3 regions of the Serratia sp. NPDC078593 genome follow, and region 2 is predicted to be linked to each of the others. Evidence: predicted binding sites of a transcription regulator. Region 2 holds the regulator's gene; each other region holds the start of a gene.
What was found. Region 2 encodes Fur, which represses iron uptake genes when iron is present. Its sites were predicted from a motif close to ATAATAATGAGAACNACTATCAA; they were not measured.
Positions count from the first base shown of each region.

Region 1: the regulator Fur is predicted to act here: its motif matches at 3,539-3,561, upstream of exbB (tol-pal system-associated acyl-CoA thioesterase).
Region 3: the regulator Fur is predicted to act here: its motif matches at 3,408-3,430, upstream of ACQKDS_RS10410 (Nramp family divalent metal transporter).

Region 1 covers NZ_JBNNGK010000009.1:104,195-112,083, forward strand. Annotated here, with positions in the region: gene ACQKDS_RS11985 (sucrose-6-phosphate hydrolase) at 1-607, shown strand, start outside; gene ACQKDS_RS11990 (LacI family DNA-binding transcriptional regulator) at 639-1,673, shown strand; partial or broken gene ACQKDS_RS11995 (shikimate 5-dehydrogenase) at 1,688-1,950, shown strand; gene exbD (TonB system transport protein ExbD) at 2,066-2,488, opposite strand; gene exbB (tol-pal system-associated acyl-CoA thioesterase) at 2,492-3,466, opposite strand; gene metC (cystathionine beta-lyase) at 3,952-5,142, shown strand; gene ACQKDS_RS12015 (DedA family protein) at 5,302-5,961, shown strand; gene ACQKDS_RS12020 (LysR family transcriptional regulator) at 5,973-6,896, opposite strand; gene ACQKDS_RS12025 (NAD(P)-dependent alcohol dehydrogenase) at 6,999-7,889, shown strand, end outside.
Region 2 covers NZ_JBNNGK010000002.1:151,543-159,431, forward strand. Annotated here, with positions in the region: gene glnS (glutamine--tRNA ligase) at 1-438, shown strand, start outside; gene chiP (chitoporin ChiP) at 1,176-2,582, shown strand; gene chiQ (ChiQ/YbfN family lipoprotein) at 2,630-2,956, shown strand; gene ACQKDS_RS02780 (beta-N-acetylhexosaminidase) at 2,975-5,638, shown strand; gene fur (ferric iron uptake transcriptional regulator) at 5,838-6,284, opposite strand; gene fldA (flavodoxin FldA) at 6,613-7,152, opposite strand; gene ybfE (LexA regulated protein) at 7,381-7,668, opposite strand.
Region 3 covers NZ_JBNNGK010000007.1:167,461-175,349, reverse strand. Annotated here, with positions in the region: gene ACQKDS_RS10455 (hypothetical protein) at 1-23, shown strand, start outside; RNA gene ACQKDS_RS10450 (RtT sRNA) at 207-332, opposite strand; tRNA gene ACQKDS_RS10445 (tRNA-Lys) at 406-481, opposite strand; tRNA gene ACQKDS_RS10440 (tRNA-Val) at 489-564, opposite strand; tRNA gene ACQKDS_RS10435 (tRNA-Val) at 604-679, opposite strand; tRNA gene ACQKDS_RS10430 (tRNA-Val) at 705-780, opposite strand; gene gltX (glutamate--tRNA ligase) at 1,072-2,487, shown strand; tRNA gene ACQKDS_RS10420 (tRNA-Ala) at 2,763-2,838, shown strand; tRNA gene ACQKDS_RS10415 (tRNA-Ala) at 2,898-2,973, shown strand; gene ACQKDS_RS10410 (Nramp family divalent metal transporter) at 3,477-4,715, shown strand; gene ACQKDS_RS10405 (hypothetical protein) at 5,017-5,598, opposite strand; gene ACQKDS_RS10400 (DUF2502 domain-containing protein) at 5,638-6,009, opposite strand; gene ACQKDS_RS10395 (LysR family transcriptional regulator) at 6,248-7,135, opposite strand; gene ACQKDS_RS10390 (multidrug/biocide efflux PACE transporter) at 7,236-7,676, shown strand; gene ACQKDS_RS10385 (aspartate/glutamate racemase family protein) at 7,744-7,889, shown strand, end outside.

The sequences.
Region 1 (7,889 bases), on a different contig from region 2:
CGACTTCCATGAATTAGACGCAGGTTTTGAGTTTTATGCGCCGCAAACCACCCTGGCGGAAGATGGCCGTCGGCTGCTGGTCGGCTGGATGGGGGTGCCCGAACAGGATGAGCAATATCATCCGACCATCAATTACGGTTGGCTACACACCATGACCTGTTTGCGCGAACTGTCGCTACGCGACGGTAAACTGTATCAACAACCGGTGGATGAACTGCAACAACTGCGCGGTGAATTAACCCAGTGGCAAGGCTTACCCACCGATGCGCCGCAGTTATCCATCGACAGTGCCGAACTACGGTTACATCCTAGTGGCCCGTTCAGCGCCCACTTTGGCGACGCGATGCAGTTGGCTTGGGATGGCGCGCGGCTTCGCTTGAGCCGCAGCAATCTGCGCAGCGGTACAATGGAACATCGCTACTGGCGCGGTGAATTGCAACAGCTACAGTTGCTGTTCGACCGTTCCAGCGTGGAAATTTTCATTAATCAAGGTGAGGCTGTCATGAGTTCTCGCTATTTCCCCCGCCTTTCGCCGCAACTCTGTTTAAGTGGAGAAACACCACTGGCGCTGCAATACTGGCCGCTCAAATCCATCATGCTAGAATGAGGCAACCTACGCCAAATCATAGATGTAATTAGTGAAAAAAAATAAGCGCATAACTATCACTGATATCGCCACCCGCGCTGGCGTATCGAAATCGACCGCCAGTCTGGTGCTCAATGGGCGCAGCAAGGAATACCGCGTCTCCGACGAGACACGCGATCGTATTTTAGCATTAGCGAGTGAGTTGCATTATCAGCCAAGTATTCACGCACGCTCACTGCGTTCCAACCGCAGCCATACTTTAGGGCTGGTGGTGCCGGAAATGACCAACTACGGCTTTGCGGTGATTGCACGCGAGTTAGAAACCTTATGCCGCGAAGCGGGTTTGCAATTGCTGATCGCCTGCTCCGATGAAAACCCCGCGCAGGAGATGATGGCGGTCAACAGCCTGGTACAGCGACAAGTTGACGGGCTGATTGTCGCCTCTAGCCAGCTCAACGATGCAGAATACCAGAAGATCAACGCCAGCCTGCCGGTGGTGCAAATGGACCGGTTGATCAACGGCTCTAATCTGCCGCTGGTGATCACCGACTCCGTCGCCGCTACCACCCAACTGGTGGAAAACGTTGCCCGCCAGCATCCCGACGAATTTTATTTTCTTGGCGGCCAGCCACGCCTGTCGCCAACCCGCGATCGTCTGGCCGGTTTCGAGCAGGGTCTGGCGCTCGCAGGAGTAAGCGGCAAGCCGGACTGGATTATCAACGGCACTTATCACCCAAGCTCTGGTTATGAAATGATTGCTGGCCTGTGCGCCCACCTTGGTCGCCCGCCCAAGGCCCTATTTACTGCCGCCTGCGGCCTGCTTGAAGGGGTACTGCGCTACCTTACACAGCACCAATTGTTAGAGAGCGACATCCATTTATGCAGCTTTGACGATCACTATCTGTTTGACTGTATGACGCTAAAAATTGATACCGTGGCGCAAGACTGCCTTGGTTTGGCACAGCACAGCTTTGAGCGGGTCACCCAGCTGATTGACGAACGTCCGTTGGCGCAAAACAGCCTGTATCTGCCGGGCAACCTGCGCTGGCGGCATCCGGGTTCGCTGGCGCAACTGGCACAATCCTAATGCTTTATCTTTGCATGCAATTAAACACCCAACTGTGCATGTCATTGGCTGGCCGCCCTGGCAACGTTGGGCACACTTTCATCATGACCTGTATCAAACGTTGGATCTCAACTTTATCTACAAGGTATTCACCACCAAGGATATTCAGGCCGCCATCGGCGGTGTGCGGGCGTTGGGTATTCGCGGCTGGGCGGTTTCTATGCCGTCCAAGGAAAGCTGCATTCCCTTCTTGGATGAGCTGGATCCGTCCGCTAAAGCGATCGATTCAGTCACTACCTGCGCGCTTACAATACCGATTACCTCGCCATCGCCCATGCCGCAGCCCACGCACGCGGTTAATAAAAAAGGGGCGAGCATGTCGCATGCTCACCCCTTGGTAAAAGCGGAAAAAATTACTTGGCGCCGCCTTCCATCCCTACCAACCCCACTTTCAAATAACCGGCATTACGCAGCGTATCCATGACGCTCATCAACGTGGCGTAATCCACACTTTTGTCGGCTTGGAAGAATATCGTGGTTTCTTTGTTAGATTGCGTACGCTGATCGAGCACGGAAGCCAACTGTTCGGCAGAAACCGGCTGCTCACCAACGTAAAGCTGCTGATCTGCTTTTACCGACAGAAACACCGGTTTTTCCGGCCGCGGTTGAGGCTTCGCGGTCGATGCCGGCAGATCGACACGAATATCTACCGTTGCCAGCGGCGCTGCCACCATAAAGATGATCAACAACACCAGCATGACGTCAATAAACGGCGTCACGTTGATTTCATGCAGTTCACCGCCGTCGTCTACATCATCATTTAAGCGCATTGCCATACATCACCCCACTCGCAGTTGGTGAGCATGTTGTGAGCGTTTGGTTTCCGCCGTTGCCGCCAGATCCAGATCGCGGCTTAACAACAACAACACCTCTGCCGCTACGTCGCCAACCTGAGCACGATGGCCGCCGATTACGCGGGCAAAGATGTTATAAATGACCACCGCCGGGATGGCGGCAACCAAGCCCAACGCCGTTGCCAGCAGCGCTTCCGCGATGCCCGGCGCCACGACGGCCAAATTGGTTGTTTGCGAGTGAGCGATGCCAATGAAGCTATTCATAATGCCCCACACCGTACCGAACAACCCCACAAACGGTGAAATCGCGCCGATCGTCGCCAGGAAGCCGTTGCCTTTACCCAGTTGACGGCCATACGCGGCGACACGACGTTCAAAGCGGAAGCCGGCACGCTCTTTGATGCCGTTGTTATCGTCAGACTGCGCCGATAATGTCAATTCGTTCTGCGCATCATTCAGCAACGTCGCGCAGATGCTGTCAGCCTGGAAGTTCTGCGCCATTTCTGTGGCTTCATCCAGCGAACGCGCTTTGGATAAGGTTTGATGCTCGCGGCGCAAACGGCGTTTAGCACGCATCAGTTCGCTGCCTTTAGCAAATAAAATAGTCCAGGTAATGATCGAGGCCAGTACCAGACCGATCATCACGGTCTTTACTACCACGTCCGCATTTTGGTACATGCCCCAAACGGAGAGATCCATCCCGTGTGTTGCCGGTGGCTGTACGCTCGGTGCCGGGTTGATGGGTGTGACATTATTTGGTGTTGTATCGGCAGGCGCTGATGCCGCCGCAGACACGCTTTCGGCAACGGCTGGATTGGCCGCTGGTGCTGCCTGAACGCTACCTGCCAACCCCACCACCAATACCATTGACGCGATCACACTCCGCCCGAATGCGGCGCCCCAATATCCCCGGCCAGTGCCGCGGGAGCCTTGATTTATCGTCTTGCCAGCCGTTTTCACGCTGCGCCTCCAACCATTACCGATCAAAATTAACGAGATTTCAGCGTGCGATCATATCAAACAAATCGCGGATTGATAGTAGTTATCATTATTATTTACTCAATAACGCACCGCTAGACTAAAAAAGAGGAAAGCCGCGCCAGCACAAGCTTGCCCATGACTCGCTGATTAACATTCACACAGTTAAATGCCAACAATTTCGTCACGCAGGCATCGCTTTTGCCCTCCCTTCACGCTGCCGTATATTTTCCGCGACGAGACACATCTGCTAAGGTGCTGAATGGTAAAATCGGTTCTATTACAGACTGTTTATGGTTCTGCTGTTAGTCACCTATATCCCCACCATTTTGCTATGGTTACCCCGCCTGTTCGGTATAATGGAGAATCCACTCCATGATAGAGGTAAAAACGTCTGGATGGCTAAGTGGCATCATGATAACGTAGCAAAACATTCTGCCAGTGAAGAGCCATAAGGTAAGCCTCGTATGACATCTAAACATCTCGACACCGCGCTGGTCGGCGTTGGCCGCAGCAAACGCTACACGCAAGGTGCGGTTAACCCGGTCACCCAACGCGCTTCTTCACTGGTTTTCGATTCTGTTACGGCGAAAAAACATGCCACCGCTAATCGCGCACATGGCGAACTTTTTTATGGCCGGCGCGGCACCCTCACCCACTTTGCCTTTCAGGATGCCATGACCGAACTGGAGGGGGGAGCGGGCTGCGTGCTCTATCCCTGCGGAGCAGCGGCAGTCTCTAACGCGATTCTGTCGTTTGTCAGTACAGGCGATCACGTGCTCATGACTGGGTCGGTGTATGAACCCACGCAGGATTTCTGTACCCATATCCTCGGGCGCATGAACGTCGCCACCACCTATTTCGATCCGCTGATCGGTGCCGGTATTGCCGATCTGATCCAACCGCACACCCGCGTGGTGTTTCTCGAATCTCCCGGTTCGATTACGATGGAAGTGCAGGATATTCCCGCCATCGTGCAGGCCGTTCGGGCGGTCAATCCAGAAATCGTCATCATGATCGACAATACTTGGGCGGCTGGCGTGCTGTTTAAGGCGCTGGAATTCGACATCGATATTTCCATTCAGGCTGGCACCAAATACATCATCGGCCATTCCGACTATATGCTCGGCACCGCCGTCGCTAACGCCCGCTGTTGGCAACAATTACGCGAATATTCTTATCTGATGGGGCAAATGGTCGATGCCGACACCGCCTACATGGCCAGCCGCGGTTTACGTACGCTGAGCGTGCGGCTAAAACAGCATCAACAAAGCAGCATCGCCGTTGCGCAATGGCTAAGTAAACGGCCGGAAGTAGCGGTGGTGAATCATCCGGCGCTACCAAGTTGCAAAGGGCATGCGTTTTACCAACGCGATTTTAGCGGCTGCAATGGCTTATTTTCGTTTGTGTTGAAACAGCGATTGACCGATCGGCAATTGGCCGACTACCTCGATAATTTCAGCCATTTCACCATGGCCTATTCCTGGGGCGGTTTTGAGTCATTGATCCTAGCCAATCAGCCCGAAGAGTTGAACGCGATTCGCCCAGCCGGCAACGTAGATTTCACTGGTACATTAGTGCGGGTGCATATTGGCTTGGAGAACGTGCAGGATCTGATCGATGATTTAGCGGCAGGCTTCGAACGCATTGCTGGCTAATAGTGTAAAGGCGGGATTATCCCGCCTGATATAAACCGCGCAAAAATTCCCTCTCAGCCCTACTTTTCTGCACCTCGTTTAATGTGCTGTGAAACCATTAGGGGTACACTAACGTTATTGTTATTTGCTCCGCATCCTATCAGCGCCACAGGACATAGAATGGAAGTATTGAGAGAGATTGTTCACGCGCTATGGCAACAAGATTTCACTGCGTTGGCCGATCCTACCGTTATCTGGGTGGTTTACGCGGTACTTTTCACCACGCTGTTTTTAGAAAATGGATTGCTTCCCGCCTCTTTTCTACCCGGTGACAGTTTGCTACTGCTGGCAGGCGCCTTGATAGCCAAAGGCGTTATGGCTTTCGTACCCACGATCGTTATTCTGACGCTAGCCGCCAGCCTCGGCTGTTGGCTCAGTTATCTGCAAGGACGCTGGCTGGGTCACACCGGCGTAGTCAAAGGCTGGCTACTGCAACTGCCCGCACAATATCACCAACGCGCACACAGGCTGTTTAACCATCACGGTCTAATGGCGCTGCTAATTGGCCGCTTTCTGGCATTTGTCCGTACGTTACTGCCTACTATGGCCGGCATTTCCGGGCTCAGCAATGCTCGTTTTCAACTGTTCAACTGGCTCAGCGCGGTCATTTGGGTAGGCGCCGTCGTCAGCCTGGGTTACGCATTCAGCCAAATCCCGCTGGTGAAGCGCTACGAAGATCAGGTCATGGCCGGGTTAATGATCTTGCCGCTTGTCTTATTGGTCGTCGGCTTATGCGGCGCCATGCTGGTAGTTTGGCGAAAAAAACGTAGCGCCTCTTGATAGGCAATCCATTACCCATGGTGCGTTTCAATTAATCTTATGCTGGCGGGGAGCTTTTTCGCCAGCATATCTATAGCCAGCCGCACCTTAAGTGGCAAACTTGGGGTTTGTGGCCACATCGCATGCACTTCATATTCCGCTCCCGGGTACTGTTTCAATATCCTCACCAACTTCTCGTGGGTGACGTGATCATGTACCAACCAGCAGGGTAGCCACCCAATGCCAAACCCTGCGATGGTCGCATCTGCCAGCGCTTGTAAATCATCCATCATCACTCGCGATTTAGGTTCGATACGATGGGTTTTCCCCTTTTCAACTGGAATATCCCAGTTGAGTAACTCGCCGGAACGGATATAAGTAACCGCATTGTGCTCTACCAACTCTGCCACACTTTTGGGTTCTCCCCAGCGTGCCAAATAGGCTGGTGAGGCGTAAAATGCCATTGGATAATGCCCCAATCGACGCGCCACTAACCTAGAGCTGTCTGGCAGACGTCCATTGCGCACCACCAGATCGAATCCATCCTCAACCATATCAACTAAGCGGTCATTAAATGACAGCTCTAACGCTAAATTCGGGTGTTCGCCAGCAAGCTCCATCAACAATGGCGCAATGCACATACGGCCCAAGAGTACCGGCATCGACACGCGTAGCCGCCCGCTAACCTGCCGTTTTCCACTTTCCAGCAGCGCTTCAGCGATATGAATCTCATCCAACGCCCGCATACAACGTTCATAGAACAACGCGCCGTCATCGGTAAGACTGAGTCTGCGGGTAGTACGATAAAATAGGCGTACCCCAAGCCTCTGCTCCAACCGAGCAATGCTTTTCCCCACCGCCGAGCGAGATAGGTGTAACCGATTCGCCGCCTGTGCAAAACTGCCGGCCTCCACTGCACTGACGAATACAGAGATACCATTCAATCGATCGTTCATTTTTGTCGCCCTAATGGAAACAATAAGGCGAAATTTTATCGCCACTGACGAAACTAAATCAACGATAGAATCTTCTGCTCTGATTACGCAGAGGAATAAAAAATGGCGAGTACCATGCAACGCTGGATAATGAATGCCACTGGGCGTCAACATCTACAACTGATCCGCGATCAAATCCCCCAACCCGGGCCACATCAGGTTCGCGTTAAAGTGACAGCCGTCGCGCTCAATTATCGCGACAAGATGCTAATAGAAGGATTGATGCCGATTGAAGCATCAATGCCGTTCACACCTGCATCAGATATGGCCGGCGAAGTGGATCTGGTTGGGGCTTGCGCAACACGCTTTCGCCCCGGCGATCGCGTCATTTCCAACTTTGCCCCAGGTTGGATAGATGGCAAGTTGACGGGAAACGCACGTATGCCCTCTAACCCTACGCTAGGTGCACACTATCAAGGCGTGCTGGCAGAATATATCGTAGTCGATGAGAACTGGCTTAGCGCTGCGCCCCAAACGCTTGACGATACGCAAGCCAGTACTTTACCCACAGCCGGATTAACGGCTTGGTTTGCCCTAATAGAACGCGGTCAACTCCACGCGGGTCAAACAGTGCTGGTGCAAGGTACTGGCGGTGTGGCACTGTTTGCGCTGCAAATTGCCAAGGCGCATGGCGCACAGGTATATATCACCTCGGCCAGCGAACAAAAGTTACAGTTAGCACGTCAATTAGGTGCTGATTATGGCATCAATCGCCTACAGGAAGACTGGGTAGACAGTCTGTATGCATTGACACAGGAGCGTGGTATCGACCATGTTATCGATACCGTTGGCGGTACTAATCTTGCCAACTCTTTGCGGGCAGTCGCCATACATGGACGTATCTCTGTAATTGGTTCACTAGCCGGTATTGAGCTGGCAGGATCCACCGGATTGCTGCTGCTTAAATCCCCCGTGATACAAGGCATCGGCGTTGGTCACCGTCGGGCTCTGGAA
Region 2 (7,889 bases):
GTGCGTTTGCGCAATGCTTATGTCATTAAAGCTGAGCGAGTGGAGAAGGACGCAGACGGTGAAATTACCACTATTTTCTGCAGCTACGATCCTGACACATTGAGCAAAGATCCTGCTGATGGCCGTAAAGTGAAAGGCGTGATCCACTGGGTTTCTGCCGCGCATGCATTGCCTGCAGAAATTCGTCTGTACGATCGCTTGTTCAGCGTAGCTAATCCTGGGGCGGCTGACGATTTCCTGTCTACCATCAACCCTGAGTCGCTGGTCATTAAGCGTGGCTTTGTTGAGCCCAGTCTGGTGGCGGCACAGCCGGAAAAGGCTTATCAATTCGAGCGCGAAGGTTATTTCTGTGCTGACAGCCGTTATTCGACGGCAGAGCATCTGGTGTTCAACCGGACGGTCGGTTTACGTGATACCTGGGCGAAAGTGGGCGCATAAGCGTTTAACGGAATAAAATGGCTAAAAGCGTAACGACAGTTGCGCTGAGCTTGATGATGAAGTCGGCTGATGGCCCGAGATACCCGAGCCTAGCGTAGCGAGGGGCGCTCCGGCGGCTTACGCCACTACGACCCCACAGCCACGCTTTCCCTAATAACTCGCTTTGTCAGCAGTCTGAGCGCAACGATGGTTGCGCTTTTTTTATTTTTTAAAGCAACTACTCGGCAAAACCTTCCCCGCAGTTCGATTTATTCCCCCGTGGTTAACCAGATTGACCCTGACTCACTATGTCTTTCATACTTTTTTGATGTAAAAAGCCATTTCATAATTCTTGCTTATATATTCGTGATGCAAATTAATGTCATTTGGCGAGCGCTTTTTTATTGTTTATAAGTGTTTGTTTTAAATTGGCTGAAACCATTCAATTAATTTTAATTCTTTTCTGTATTGCCATTTATTCTGATTTTATTGAATTTTTTATTCAAAACGCTGTTTTTCGATCAATGTAACAATTAATCATAGATATGTGCTCTTTGTCATACTTTGACAAACTCATCGCAGTTTTCATTTGATAATTCGCGTCGCGAAAAATAGTCTAGCTGTAGCAATAAATGCTGTGAGGTTTTCTCCTCATCGCAAAAACTTTTTACCCGATTGGGTTTTATTAGCGGTTGTGCAGGGCAGTGTTGAACACAGGCGGCCGCAACTTTTATGTTACGTCAAAGAGGAATTTCATTATGGCTACGTACGGTGCTCAGCGTAAATCGCTGGCGCTCGCGGTTGCGGGTGCACTGTTAGGCACGGGTTTTGTTATGGCCCCCGAAGCGCAAGCGGCAGGGTTTATCGATGATTCTACACTGACCGGCGGTGTTTATTATTGGCAACGTGAACGTGACCGTAAAGACGTAACTGATGGTGATAAATACAAAACTAACCTTTCTCACTCGACCTGGAATGCCAATCTGGACTTTTCTTCCGGCTATGCCGCAGATATGTTCGGTATCGATCTGGCGGCCTTTACTGCTATTGAAATGGCAGAGTCGAGCGAAAGTGGCCACCCAAATGAAATTGCCTTTTCACACTCCAATCACGCCTATGATGAAGACTGGTCTGGCGATAAAAGTGGCATAAGCGTTTACAAAGCGGCGGGTAAATTTAAGTCTGGCCCGGTCTGGGCGCGTGCGGGGTGGCTCCAACCATCCGGGCAAACGTTATTGGCTCCGCACTGGAGTTTTATGCCGGGAACTTACCAAGGGGCTGAAGCCGGCGCTAATTTTGATTACGGTGACGCCGGAGCTTTAAGTTTCTCTTATATGTGGACTAACAAATATAAGTCTCCATGGAACCTGGAAATGGATAAGTTTCGCCAAGGGGATAAAAAAACCGGCGTTTCTTACTTACATTCGATTGGCGCAAAATATGACTTTAAGAACGATTTAGTTCTGGAGGCCGCATTCGGCCAGTCTCAAGGTTATATGGATCAATATTTTGCTAAAGGTTCCTATAAATTTGATGTGGCGGGTAGCCCGTTAAGTGCCACCTATCAATTCTATGGCGCACGCGATCGCATCCACGATGCGAAAGATGTTAACCCATCTAGCACCAGTGATCTCTACGACGGCATGGCTTGGCTACAGGCATTAACATTCGGCTATAAAATTGGCCAAGTGGATTTGCGCCTTGAAGGGACGTGGGTGAAAGCAGAAGGTAACCAAGGGTTCTTCTTGCAGCGTATGACGCCAACCTATGCTTCATCCAACGGTCGCTTGGATATTTGGTGGGATAACCGTTCTGACTTTAACGCCAATGGCGAGAAAGCGGTATTCGCCGGTGCGACTTATGACCTCAGTAATTGGAATTTGCCGGGATGGGCCGTTGGGGCGTCTTATGTCTATGGTTGGGATGCTAAACCGAGCACCAATCCAATTTATGACCAAAATCAACGTCTGAAAGAAAGTGCCTACAGCCTGGATGCAATGTACACCGTTCAGGAAGGGCGAGCCAAGGGCACGTTGTTCAAGCTGCACTTCACCCAATATGACAACCACACCGATATCCCTAGCTGGGGTGGTGGTTACGGCAATATCTTCCAGGATGAACGCGACGTTAAATTTATCGTTATTGCTCCCTTCACTATCTTCTAATGCTTCTCCCGGTGGTGACACCGGGGAAACATAAACGGAATTACACGATGAAAAAATTAATGTTAGTGGCGGGGGCGCTGATCGTACTGAGCGGTTGCGTACAACCGCAAACGCCACCAGAAGACGCCAAACTACGTCAAGCCTATAGCGCTTGTATCAATACCGCTGAAGGTTCACCAGACAAGCTGCACGCTTGCCAGGCGGTATTGGCGGTCTTGAAACAAGAGAAACAGCATCAGCAGTTCGCCGAACAGGAAACGGTCCGCGTACTGGACTATCAGCGTTGCATACAAGCGGTACACACTGGCGATGGCCAGGCGTACGAAGCTAAGTGTGGCAAGGTCTGGCAGGAAATTCGCGCAAATAATCACTGATTACGGATGAGGTTGTAGATGAACAAATTTAAGATGAGTGCGCTTGCCGCACTGACGGCAACAGTCGGCATGTTAGGCAGTATTGGCAGTGCGATGGCCGATCAACAGTTGGTCGATCAACTGAGCCAGTTAACGTTGAATATTAAAATGCTGGATAACCGCGCGGCGGATAACGGTGTCGATTGTGCCAAACTGGGTGCTGATTGGGCATCGTGTAATAAAGTTTTGATTACGCTGGCGAATGATGGGCAAGATATTACGGGTAAAGACTGGGCTATTTTCTTTCACAGCCCGCGCCAGACGCTAAAAGTAGATAACGAGCAGTTCACCATTACACACTTGACCGGCGATTTGTATAAGCTGGAGCCAACCGACAGTTTTAGCGGTTTCCCGGCCAACAAAGCGGTTGAAATACCGATCGTCGCTGAATATTGGCAATTGTTCAAAACGGACTTTTTGCCACGCTGGTATGCGACATCGGGTGATGCGCAACCTAAGATGCTGGCCAATACGGATACCGAAGATCTGGATCAGTTTGTCGCTCCTTTTACCGGTGACCAGTGGAAGCGTACCAAGGATGATAAAAATATCCTGATGACGCCCGCGTCACGTTTTGTTAAGAACGCCGAGTTAGAAACCTTACCGGCTAGCGCGTTACGTGGGCAAATCATCCCTACGCCGCTGGAGGTTAAAATTCATCAGCAAGACGCCGATTTGAGCAAAGGCGTTGCATTGGATCTGAGTGCGTTAAGTAAACCGGTCGCTGACGTGGTTAGCGCCCGGTTCGCCTTACTTGGCGTTGCTGAGGCTGAAGGCGGCTACCGCATCAAGACGGATATCAAGCCGAATGTATTTAAAGATAAACTGGCGGTGCCGGGAGCCTATGAGTTGAAAATAGGACCTAAGCAGGCGGTCATTACCGGTTTTGATCAGAGCGGAGTGTTTTACGGTCTGCAATCCATTCTGTCGCTGATACCGAGTGACGGTAGTAAAAATATCGCTACGCTTGAAGCCAAAGATGCGCCGCGCTTCCAGTATCGCGGGGTGTTCCTCGATGTTGCACGTAACTTCCATCAGAAAGATGCCGTGTTGCGTCTGTTAGATCAGATGGCTGCCTACAAGCTGAACAAATTCCATTTCCACCTAACGGATGATGAAGGTTGGCGAATTGAAATCCCAGGTTTACCCGAGCTGACGGAGGTCGGGAGCCAACGTTGTCACGACCTAAGCGAAACCACCTGTTTGTTGCCACAGTATGGTCAGGGGCCGGATGTGTACGGCGGTTTCTTCTCACGTCAAGATTACATCGATATCATTAAATATGCGCAGGCGCGCCAGATAGAAGTGATCCCAGAGATCGATATGCCTGCTCATGCTCGTGCCGCTGTAGTATCGATGGAGGCACGCTATAAGAAATTACATGCGCAGGGTAAAGAGAAAGAAGCCGAGGAGTTCCGTTTGGTTGATCCAACGGATACCTCAAACACCACGTCGGTACAGTTCTTTAATCGCCAGAGCTACTTGAATCCTTGCTTGGATTCCTCCAACCGTTTCGTTGATAAAGTGATTGGCGAAATCGCGCAGATGCACAAAGAGGCGGGTCAACCGCTGAAAACCTGGCATTTCGGTGGTGACGAAGCGAAGAATATCCGTTTGGGGGCAGGCTATACCGACGTTAAGAACCCAGAGCCGGGCAAAGGCATTCTCGATCAAAGTAAAGAAGATAAACCGTGGGCAAAATCGCAGGTTTGCCAAAACATCATTAAGGAAGGCAAGGTTGCCGATTTGGAACACTTGCCAAGCTACTTTGGTCAGGAAGTCAGCAAGCTGGTTAAAGCCCACGGCATTGACAGAATGCAGGCTTGGCAGGATGGTCTGAAAGATGCTGAGAGTGCCAAATCCTTTGCCACTTCGCGCGTCGGCGTCAACTTCTGGGATACCCTCTATTGGGGCGGTTTCGATTCGGTGAATGATTGGGCAAACAAGGGATATGAAGTCGTGGTTTCAAACCCGGACTACGTGTATTTAGATTTCCCGTATGAAGTGAATCCAAACGAGAGTGGCTACTACTGGGGGACTCGATTCAGCGATGAGCGTAAAATGTTCAGCTTCGCGCCGGATAACATGCCGCAAAACGCCGAAACGTCTGTCGATCGTGATGGTAACTATTTTACTGCCAAGAGCGATAAACCATGGCCGGGTGCGTATGGTGTTTCCATCCAGCTGTGGAGTGAGATCGTGCGTACCGATACACAAATGGAATACATGATCTTCCCGCGTACGTTGTCGGTAGCTGAACGCGCCTGGCACCGCGCCAGTTGGGAACAGGATTATAAGGCCGGTCGCGAGTATAAAGGTGGGGAAACTCAGCTTGTCGATACGAAAAAACTGGATCGGGATTGGCTGCATTTCGCCAACCTATTGGGGCAACGTGAGTTGGCCAAGTTGGATAAAGGCGGTGTGAGTTATCGTTTACCGGTGCCTGGCGCACGTATTGTAGATGGCACATTGGAGGCCAATATTGCCCTGCCTGGATTGGCTATCGAGTATTCCACCGACGGGGGGCAGCAGTGGTTGCGTTATGACAACAGTGCCAAGCCAGCCGTGGCCGGTGAAGTACACATTCGTGCGGTCAGCCCTGATGGCAAGCGATTCAGCCGGATAGAGTCAGTGAAGGCGTAAGTGAGTAACGCCTCACCAGCGTGTCGGCGGGTGGGGCGGAGTGTGGTGAGTGAGAGCAGTAAGGCCGTATGGGTCGAAGTGTCGCTGCAATTGTTATCTTTTGACATGATTTCCCCCGGCGCGTCCGGGGATTTTTTTACCCAAAAAAAGACATAAAAAAACCGCCGTTGGGCGGTTCCTTGCGATAGATAAATTAGCGTTATTTTATGTTGTGCAGCGTGTCGTCTTCACGGCAATCCCCAATAGCGCAGTGGCCGTAGAGGTATAGGCTATGGTTGGTGAGTTTGATGCCGTGTTGCTTGGCAATGTCTCGCTGACGCGCTTCGATTGACTCATCACTAAATTCGATAACTTTGCCACAATCCAGGCAAATCAGGTGATCGTGGTGATGCTGTTGTGTCAGTTCGAAGACGGATTTTCCACCTTCAAAGTTATGGCGTGTCACAATTCCTGCGTCGTCGAATTGGTTCAGTACGCGATAAACTGTCGCAAGACCAATTTCTTCACCCATATCTATCAGTTTTTTATACAAATCTTCCGCGCTGACGTGATGGCAAGTCGGATCTTGCAGTACTTCCAGGATTTTGAGTCGCGGAAGCGTGACTTTTAAGCCGGCCTTCTTTAACGCGGTGTTGTTGTCAGTCATGCGGATTCAGTCCTGTTACTATGCTAATCAAGTTGAGGCATTTTTGCCTATGGCATCGGTCGGCACAAAGAATTAATTGCGTCTCATTATAGAACCGGTTGAGCTAAATAGAAACCGCCGGTTGTTAACAAAGATATATTCACACCGTTACATGTCACACATGCAACATCTTGATGGGCGGGATAAACCGTAACGCTAGTCTACCTTGATGAGGGAAGAAGTTACAATTTTGTAGCTTCTATTGCTTCAGTTTGCGATGCCGATAACGGCCCTGCGCTCGTGATGCGTTTGCAGGGCCTGGATAAAACCGTTTTGGTTACAAAGCGGTTTAGCCGATGATATCAGCCAGGCTCAGTTCTTCACTAATCTGTTTGACCCAAGCGCTTACGCGTTCGTCGGTCAATTCTGGCTGACGATCTTCGTCAATGGCTAAACCGATAAAGTGGTTATCGTCTGCCAAACCTTTCGAGGCTTCAAAGTGATAGCCTTTAGTTGGCCAGTGGCCAACGATCGCGGCACCGCGCGGCTCAATGATGTCACGAATGGTGCCCATTGCATCACAGAAGTACTCTGCGTAATCTTCCTGATCGCCACAGCCGAATAGCGCCACCAGTTTGCCGTTGAAGTCTATCTCTTCCAAAGTTGGGAAAAAATCGTCCCAGTCACATTGTGCTTCACCGTAATACCAAGTTGGAATACCGAGGAGCAGAATGTCGAATGCGTCCAGATCTTCTTTGCTGCTTTTGGCAATATCGTGAACTTCAGCCACATCGTCACCAAACTGCTGGCGAAGAATTTTTTGGATCATCTTTGCAATGTTTTCGGTATTGCCGGTGTCGCTGCCAAAGAAAATGCCTACGTTAGCCATATCGAATATAACCTTTAAATTCAATTAATTACAATTTTGATGCCTGACGCTTGCACCGATACTGTTTAAAACAACCGTATGATAAAGACCCAAGTCTTATCAATAAAGGCGTATCATGCCAGAAATATACTCTGGGGTTTTATCGCGTTTATGCGATGCCCGAAGAGAATGATGCGGAGATGATCCGGCGTCATCCTTAACGCCATGCCGCGTGTGCGGCTCATAAGATCAAAGTTCTGGCTGTTCTTCGGCCAGCTTCGCCAGCAGCATTTGCTCGATAAGCTCGCTGCGGCTGATATTACGCTGTTCCGCCAGTTTGTTCAGAGCGTCCACCGCATCCGCGTTGATTTTCAGTTCCACACGCCGCAATCCACGTACTTTATCGCGCCGTAATTGATTCCGCTTATTGATTCTAAGCTGTTCATCGCGGGATAACGGATTGGTTTTCGGGCGCCCCGGACGGCGTTCATCTGCGAACAGATCTAGCGTCGTGCGATCCGTTTGTTCTTTTGCCATAGGTAGCGGTACTGCAAGGGAGTTTGCATCAAAAAGCGTTTCACGCTTCAGGACGGTTCGGTTAATACAGTTCAGGTCGATACAACCTAACCCAAATTCACCCCCAACCTAGCGTCTGACAGCACGCTGGGTATGGCGGCAAAATTATAGCGCGCCATATTACCCCAGCAGGTAGAGCAACGACAATGCTTAACTGCGGTGCAAAGGGGCTAAGCTGCGCT
Region 3 (7,889 bases), on a different contig from region 2:
GGCGCGCCCGTCCACTACGGTAGTTTGATACCGGCGGGATTTGGCAGCGAGTGATGTTGTTACCCGTAGGGGCGTGGCACGCCGCGCCCGGTTGGTTGTTTGATGCTGAATCCGAGATGCAGGCCGGGCGTGCCCGGCCACTACGACCGGTGATAAACGTAGTGGCTAGAAACGAAAAAAGCGCCTAAAGGCGCTTTTCTCTGAATTGGTGGGTCGTGCAGGGTTGACTCGGCCTTTGGCCTCGCCCTGCGGGCAACGCTGTGCGTTGTCGTCTCGCTTCGCTCGGCTCGAACCTGAACGCAGGTTCTCATCCAACACGACCTTGGGGAACATGTCCTATTAATGTCGGAAGTGATTGCGGAGCGCAAATGCGAAAAAAGCGCCTAAAGGCGCTTTTCTCTAAATTGGTGGGTCGTGCAGGATTCGAACCTGCGACCAATTGATTAAAAGTCAACTGCTCTACCAACTGAGCTAACGACCCGTAGAAGTGGTGGGTGATGACGGGCTCGAACCGCCGACCCCCTCCGTGTAAAGGAGATGCTCTACCAACTGAGCTAATCACCCACTTCAGGACTTCCAGGTACTGCTTGAGCAAGAAAATGATGGTGGGTGATGACGGGCTCGAACCGCCGACCCCCTCCGTGTAAAGGAGATGCTCTACCAACTGAGCTAATCACCCTCATTTTTCTCACTGCTTAACAAGATGGTGGGCGATGACGGGCTCGAACCGCCGACCCCCTCCGTGTAAAGGAGATGCTCTACCAACTGAGCTAATCGCCCCGTCTTGTTGGAGTCGCATTATAGGGATAGTTGAAAGTGAGTCAACGGTTTTTAAAATGATTTCAATCGTTCGCCGTAAATTTAAACAGGATGCGATAATTATCGCCACTGCTGAGGATTCTTTGTGCACTGTTATGCGAAAAGCTGCGCAACATTGATGAAATAGCATCGGCTGATGCCGTGTCGGCGTTGAGGAATTAGCGCGTGGTGATACAATGTTGCTCACTTTTTCCAATTCCGAGCAATTGCCAGCACCCGCTGGCACGCGTTGCGTAATAAGGCTGCTTTCCAATGAAAATCAAAACCCGCTTTGCACCCAGCCCAACTGGCTATCTGCACGTCGGCGGCGCGCGTACTGCGCTTTACTCCTGGTTATTCAGCCGCCATGCTGGCGGCGAATTCGTTTTGCGTATCGAAGATACCGATTTGGAGCGCTCCACGCAGGATGCTATCGACGCCATTATGGATGGGATGAACTGGCTGAATCTGGATTGGGACGAAGGCCCGTATTATCAGACCAAACGTTTTGACCGTTATAACGCTGTTATTGATGAAATGTTAGAGCAGGGCACGGCTTACCGTTGCTACTGTTCCAAAGAGCGATTGGAAACGCTACGCGAAAAGCAAATGGAAAATGGCGAAAAGCCGCGTTATGACGGCCATTGCCGCGATAGCCAATGTAGCCATACAGCGGATGAACCGCATGTGGTACGTTTCCGCAATCCTCAAGAAGGCTCAGTGATCTTCAACGATCAGATTCGTGGCCCTATCGAATTCAGCAATCAGGAGTTGGATGATCTGATCATCCGTCGTACTGATGGCTCACCAACTTACAATTTCTGCGTTGTAGTTGACGATTGGGATATGGAAATTACGCATGTGATCCGTGGTGAAGACCATATCAACAATACCCCACGCCAGATCAACATTCTTAAAGCGCTGGGTGCGCCGGTACCGGAATATGCCCACGTCTCTATGATCTTGGGTGACGACGGTAAGAAGCTGTCCAAACGTCATGGCGCCGTAGGCGTAATGCAGTACCGCGATGATGGCTATTTGCCAGAAGCGTTGTTGAACTACCTGGTGCGTTTAGGTTGGTCTCATGGCGATCAGGAAATCTTCTCTATTGAAGAAATGAAACAGTTCTTCACCTTGGACGCGATCAGCAAATCGGCCAGTGCGTTCAATACCGAGAAACTGCAATGGCTCAATCACCACTATATTAACCATATGCCGGCGGAACAGGTTGCAGTACATCTGGCGTGGCACGTGGAACAGTTGGGTATTGAAACGCGTAACGGCCCAGAACTGAAAGAGATCGTCAAGCTGTTGGGGGAACGCTGTAAAACACTGAAAGAGATGGCTGCCTCTTGCCGCTATTTCTACGAAGACTTCAGTGAGTTTGATGCTGATGCGGCGAAGAAACACCTGCGCCCGGTGGCACGCCAGCCGCTGGAAGCAGTTCGCGCTAAACTGGCTGCCATCAGCGTGTGGACAGCAGAAAATGTGCATAATGCGATCCAAGGCACCGCAGATGAGCTGGGTGTGGGGATGGGCAAAGTCGGTATGCCATTGCGCGTTGCCGTCACCGGTGCAGGTCAGTCACCGGGCATGGACGTGACTGTCCACGCTATTGGTCAGCAGCGGTCATTGCAACGTATCGATCAGGCTTTGGCTTATATTGCTGCGCGCGAAGCTCAGGCCTGATTTTCTCATGCGCCCTGCGGTTGAGCAGGGCGCATGAGCTGATGATGCCGGCAAGCGCGCTGTCCATTATTTTCTCTTTTATTTGCGTAAGCCTCAGTGGATTTCCTGGGTGCACCGGTCACTTCTATTTCAGTCAACCGGGCGTTAATTGATGATAAATGTGCTGATTTGGCGGCTTTTTCAGCGCTTGATCGAGGATTTAAAATTAGCCGTTGACAGGGTTTACCGGGTTTCATATTATGCGCCCCGTTCACAACACAATGTGATTGTGTCTTGGGGCTATAGCTCAGCTGGGAGAGCGCTTGCATGGCATGCAAGAGGTCGACGGTTCGATCCCGTCTAGCTCCACCAAATTCTTTTTAAGAATTTGGCAAAAACCGTAACGCCGGTTAATGCGTACCACATTTCGTGGGGCTATAGCTCAGCTGGGAGAGCGCTTGCATGGCATGCAAGAGGTCAGCGGTTCGATCCCGCTTAGCTCCACCAACATTTAAAAAAGCCGACCTAATGGTCGGCTTTTTGCTTCCTGTTTTCCCGTTTCCAACCTCTGTTTGTTCAATCAAGTCTGTTAAAACCGCCTTGGCATTTATACATATGTCTGCTTGGCGGCTAAAACGCTGAAGGTTTGCACCAGATTGGGTGGAATTCAGCCTTAACGCTGTTTTATGTAACCTTACGTTTCGTAATCAAATTTTTGGCGCACATATTGACATTCATAGCGTAAATTCCCCTCAATTTTTGCAAGAAAGTAAAGCAGAACAAAGTGTTAATAGTATTGAGCGTTCGTGTTATTTTTGTGATAACTTGAGCGTCAGAGGTTTATTTTATCTGTTATTGCGCAACAACTGGCTGCATGAACGGCGAGCGGTCCGTTAAACGTTTGCCGCTATCTATCACAGAAATAAGCCTCACCTCTTTAAATGAAATTGATAATTATTATCATCTTGATAAAATATCGGTAAGCTTAATAAATGTAAGGGCTCAACGATATGCTGAACAGTCGTGCGGTTAATTCTTCTACTACCAACCGCCCGTCCAGGAAGATTAAACTTTCTTTGATGGGCCCGGCGTTTATCGCCGCCATCGGCTATATCGATCCCGGTAATTTTGCCACCAATATTCAATCGGGTGCCGCTTTTGGCTACACGTTGCTATGGGTTGTGGTTTGGGCCAACGTAATGGCGATGTTGATCCAACTGTTATCCGCCAAACTTGGCATCGCAACGGGTAAAAATCTCGCCGAGCACATCCGTGATCGTTTCCCCCGGCCAGCCGTCTGGGCTTATTGGGTACAGGCGGAAATTATCGCGATGGCCACAGACTTGGCCGAATTTATTGGTGCCGCTATTGGTTTTAAATTACTGCTTGGTGTCACCCTGCTGGAGGGGGCGATCTTGACCGGTATCGCTACCTTTTTGATTTTAATGCTACAGCAACGCGGCCAGAAGCCACTAGAGCTGGTGATTGGTGGTCTGCTGCTGTTTGTGGCCGCGGCCTATATTGTTGAATTAGTGTTCTCTCAGCCACAGCTGAGTGGGTTGATCAAAGGCATGGCAATCCCTGATTTACCCAATGGTGATGCGGTATTTTTGGCGGCTGGCGTACTTGGTGCCACCATTATGCCGCACGTGATTTACCTGCACTCTTCGTTGACGCAGACGGCGGGTAAAAACTCAAAGGCCGATCGCTATGCCTCAACCAAAGTGGATGTGGCGATTGCGATGACGATCGCCGGGTTCGTTAATCTGGCGATGATGGCGACGGCCGCCGCTGCGTTTCACTTTAGTGGCCACAGTGGCGTCGCCGATCTCGATCAGGCCTATCTGACTTTACAACCGCTGCTGGGGCATGCCGCTGCGACGGTATTCGGGTTGAGTCTGGTGGCGGCAGGGCTGTCTTCTACCGTGGTGGGGACGTTGGCGGGGCAGGTGGTGATGCAGGGGTTCGTGCGCTTCTATATTCCGCTGTGGGTGCGCCGCTTGGTGACTATGTTGCCATCGTTTATTGTTATTTTGCTGGGTATGGATGCGACGCGCATCCTAGTGTTGAGCCAGGTGTTGCTCAGTTTCGGTATTGCGTTGGCACTGGTGCCGCTACTTCGTTTTACCGGCAACCGTGAATTAATGGGCGATATGACTAACAGCCGGACGATACAAAGCTTGGGCTGGCTAATCGTGTTAATCGTGGTGGGGTTGAATGGCTATCTATTGTTAAGCAGCCTGTTTTAACCAACCGTAGTGGTCGGGCACGCCCGGCCTGCATCTCGGGTTCAGCATCAAGCAACCAACCGGGCGCGGGCATGCCACGCCCCTACGGGTAACAACATCACGCGCTGCCAAATCCCGCCGGTATCAACCCACCGGAGTGGCCGGGTATGCCCGGCCTGCATTCCGTATGCGGCGCCAAATAATCAACCGGGCGCGGCAGGCCACGCCCCTACGGTTAACGGCATACCCCGCAGCGCAATCCCCTCCGGTATCAATCCACCGTAGTGGCCGGGCATGCCCGGCCTGCATCTCGGGTTCAGCATCAAGCAACCAACCGGGCGCGGCAGGCCACGCCCCTACGGTTAACGGCATACCCCGCAGCGCAATCCCCTCCGGTATCAATCCACCGTAGTGGCCGGGCACGCCCGGCCTGCATCTCGGGTTCAGCATCAAGCAACCAACCGGGCGCGGCATGCCACGCCCCTACGGGTAACAACATACTTCGCTGCCAAATCCCGTCGGTATCAATCCACCGTAGTGGTCGGGCATGCCCGGCCTGCATCACGGGTTCAGCATCAAGCAACCAACCGGGCGCGGCGTGCCACGCCCCTACGGCTAACAACATACCTCGCTGCCAAATATCGCCGATATCAATCCACCGTAGTGGCCGGGCACTCCCGGCCTGCATTCCGTATTCAGCATCAAACATCCGGCCGGGCGCGGCAGGCCACGCCCCTACGGGCAACAACATACCTCGCTGCCAAATATCGCCGATATCAATCCACCGTCGTGGCCGGGCACGCCCGGCCTGCATCACGGGTTCAGCATCAAGCAACCAACCGGGCGCGGCAGGCCACGCCCCTACGGGTAACAGCATACCTCGTTGCGCAATCTCATCCGACATCACTCCATCGTAGTGGCCGGGCACGCCCGGCCTGCATTATTAGTGATGATGGTGCCGATGTTTGTACTTGTGTTTATGATGTTTCTTATAATGATGTTTTTCGTATTTACGATATCGGCCTTTATCGAAGTAGTCGTGTTTACGCCAGTAATCAGCATTGCGCCAGCGCTGGCCGTCCCAATAGTCGCCTCTGCGGCTGCGCTCACCTAACTCCTTACCCTGATGGCGTATCCACCAATCGCGATCGCGCCAATCATGGCCATCCCAATAATTGCCGCGTTGGTCTTGATCGCCAATACGCAGTGAAACGCCCGGCAGCAAATCAATGTTCAGCCCTTTGGCTTCGGCCTGTTGCGTGAGCGGCGCTGTACTTATTATTAATGCAGCGGCCAGTAGCAGAGGTTTAAACATATTTTCTCCTGTTGGCGGCTTTGCTCATAACGTCAATTAATCCACCTTATCTATTTCTCTGCCGGTATGTTATCGCTATTGCCGTAGCAGGCATTTCAGCGGCATTCTGAAAAAGGGAGCGCAATCAAAAATTAAGACTTGTCTGGATGCCAAGCGACCGCAAACGGCACAAGACCGTCACTGACGATCGTCCTCAGGGTAGCGAGCCGGAAGGCTTCAACCACATTGTTCTGGCCACTCAGGAACTCAATGTCGCCGCCTGATCTTCGGCATTCTCCAGCAACCGATCCAACATCCATGAGCCAGCCGGACCCGGAGGCGTGAGTTTTGACCATACGGCATCGACCGAAATTAGCATTGGCCAACCGCGTGGGCGCAGCTCTATTAATTGCCCATTGCTGTATTGCTTGACCAGCCAATGCGGCAAGATCGCCCAACCGAACCCTTGTTCGGCCATTTCGAGTAACATCAGGTAACTGGGTGCTGACCATACACGCCCCTGCGGTTTGTTACTGTTGGCGGTATAGGTGTTGAGATACAGTTGGCGATTGCTGGCGAGTTTTTCCGGTGTTACGGCGTTGCATTGCGCAAGTGGGTGTTGTTGGGCGACGAAAATACCCATTTCAGTTTGTTCCGGAAGCCGCGCTGCGGCGATATCTGGAGGGTAAGTTGTTTGCACCGCCAGCATCCCCAAATGTGCGCGACCACTTTGTACCAAGTCCAACACATCGCCTTCTTCGGCAACCATGCATTCCAATTCAATATCCTGATAGCGCCGCTCAAAATGTATCATCAGGCTGTCGTGATGCTGAGGTTGATAGGTATCGGATAAAACGATCGTCAAGCGCGGTTCGACCCGATCAGCCAGCCTGATGCTTAATGCATTCAAACGCTCGTTGGCGGCCAAAATTTCTTGAACGTGACCCAAGACTTTACGTCCGGCGAGGGTAAGTACCGGTTGCCGTGCTTGTCGGTCAAATAGCGTCAAATCCAGATCCGCTTCTAGGTTGGCGATGGCAGTGCTGATAGTTGACTGACTTTTACGCAGCTTGCGAGCGGCGGCAGAGAAGGAGCCTAGTGCGGCCGCTTCGACAAAAGCCTGTAAAGCCTCGGGGGAGTAATGCATGATCTATCTACTTTTTCGATGGAACCTATTTTTAATCTACGCAATAAAACGATGATAATCACCTGAATTGTTCCAATAATGGCTATTTATCAGGTGAAATATGCAACTGCAAAACAAGTCTTTGGGTGAGCGTGTGATTCACGCGGTGGGTTTCGAAGTCATTGCTGTGATGATTTGCGCACCGATTGGTGCATGGTTGATGAACCGTTCAATGATTCAGGTCGGTGCATTGGCGGTCATGCTGTCCAGCGTCGCGATGCTATGGAACATTATTTATAACGCCGGATTTGACCGTTGGTGGCCGATCACTCGTGTCGCGCGAAACCTAAAGGTACGGGCGCTGCATGCATTGGGTTTTGAAGCGGGTTTTGTGCTGATTGGCGTACCCATTGCTGCCTTGATGCTTAACTTGACGTTGGTACAGGCATTTATGCTGGAGTTGGGTTTCTTCCTATTTTTCTTGCCGTATACCCTCTTTTATAATTGGTTGTATGACACTTTGCGTCAGCGTTGGCTTGAATCCCGTCTGGCGGTGAAATAACCCATCGTCAAGTTGTGACGGATACGATAGTGTCATCATTTTCATCACATGGATCGAGGAAAACACCATGAAAGTGCTGGGCTTGTTGGGCGGAATGAGTTGGGAGTCGACCATTCCTTATTATCGTATGATCAATGAACAGGTCAAACAACAATTGGGCGGCTTACACTCTGCTAAAATTGTGCTGTATAGCGTTGATTTCCATGAAATTGA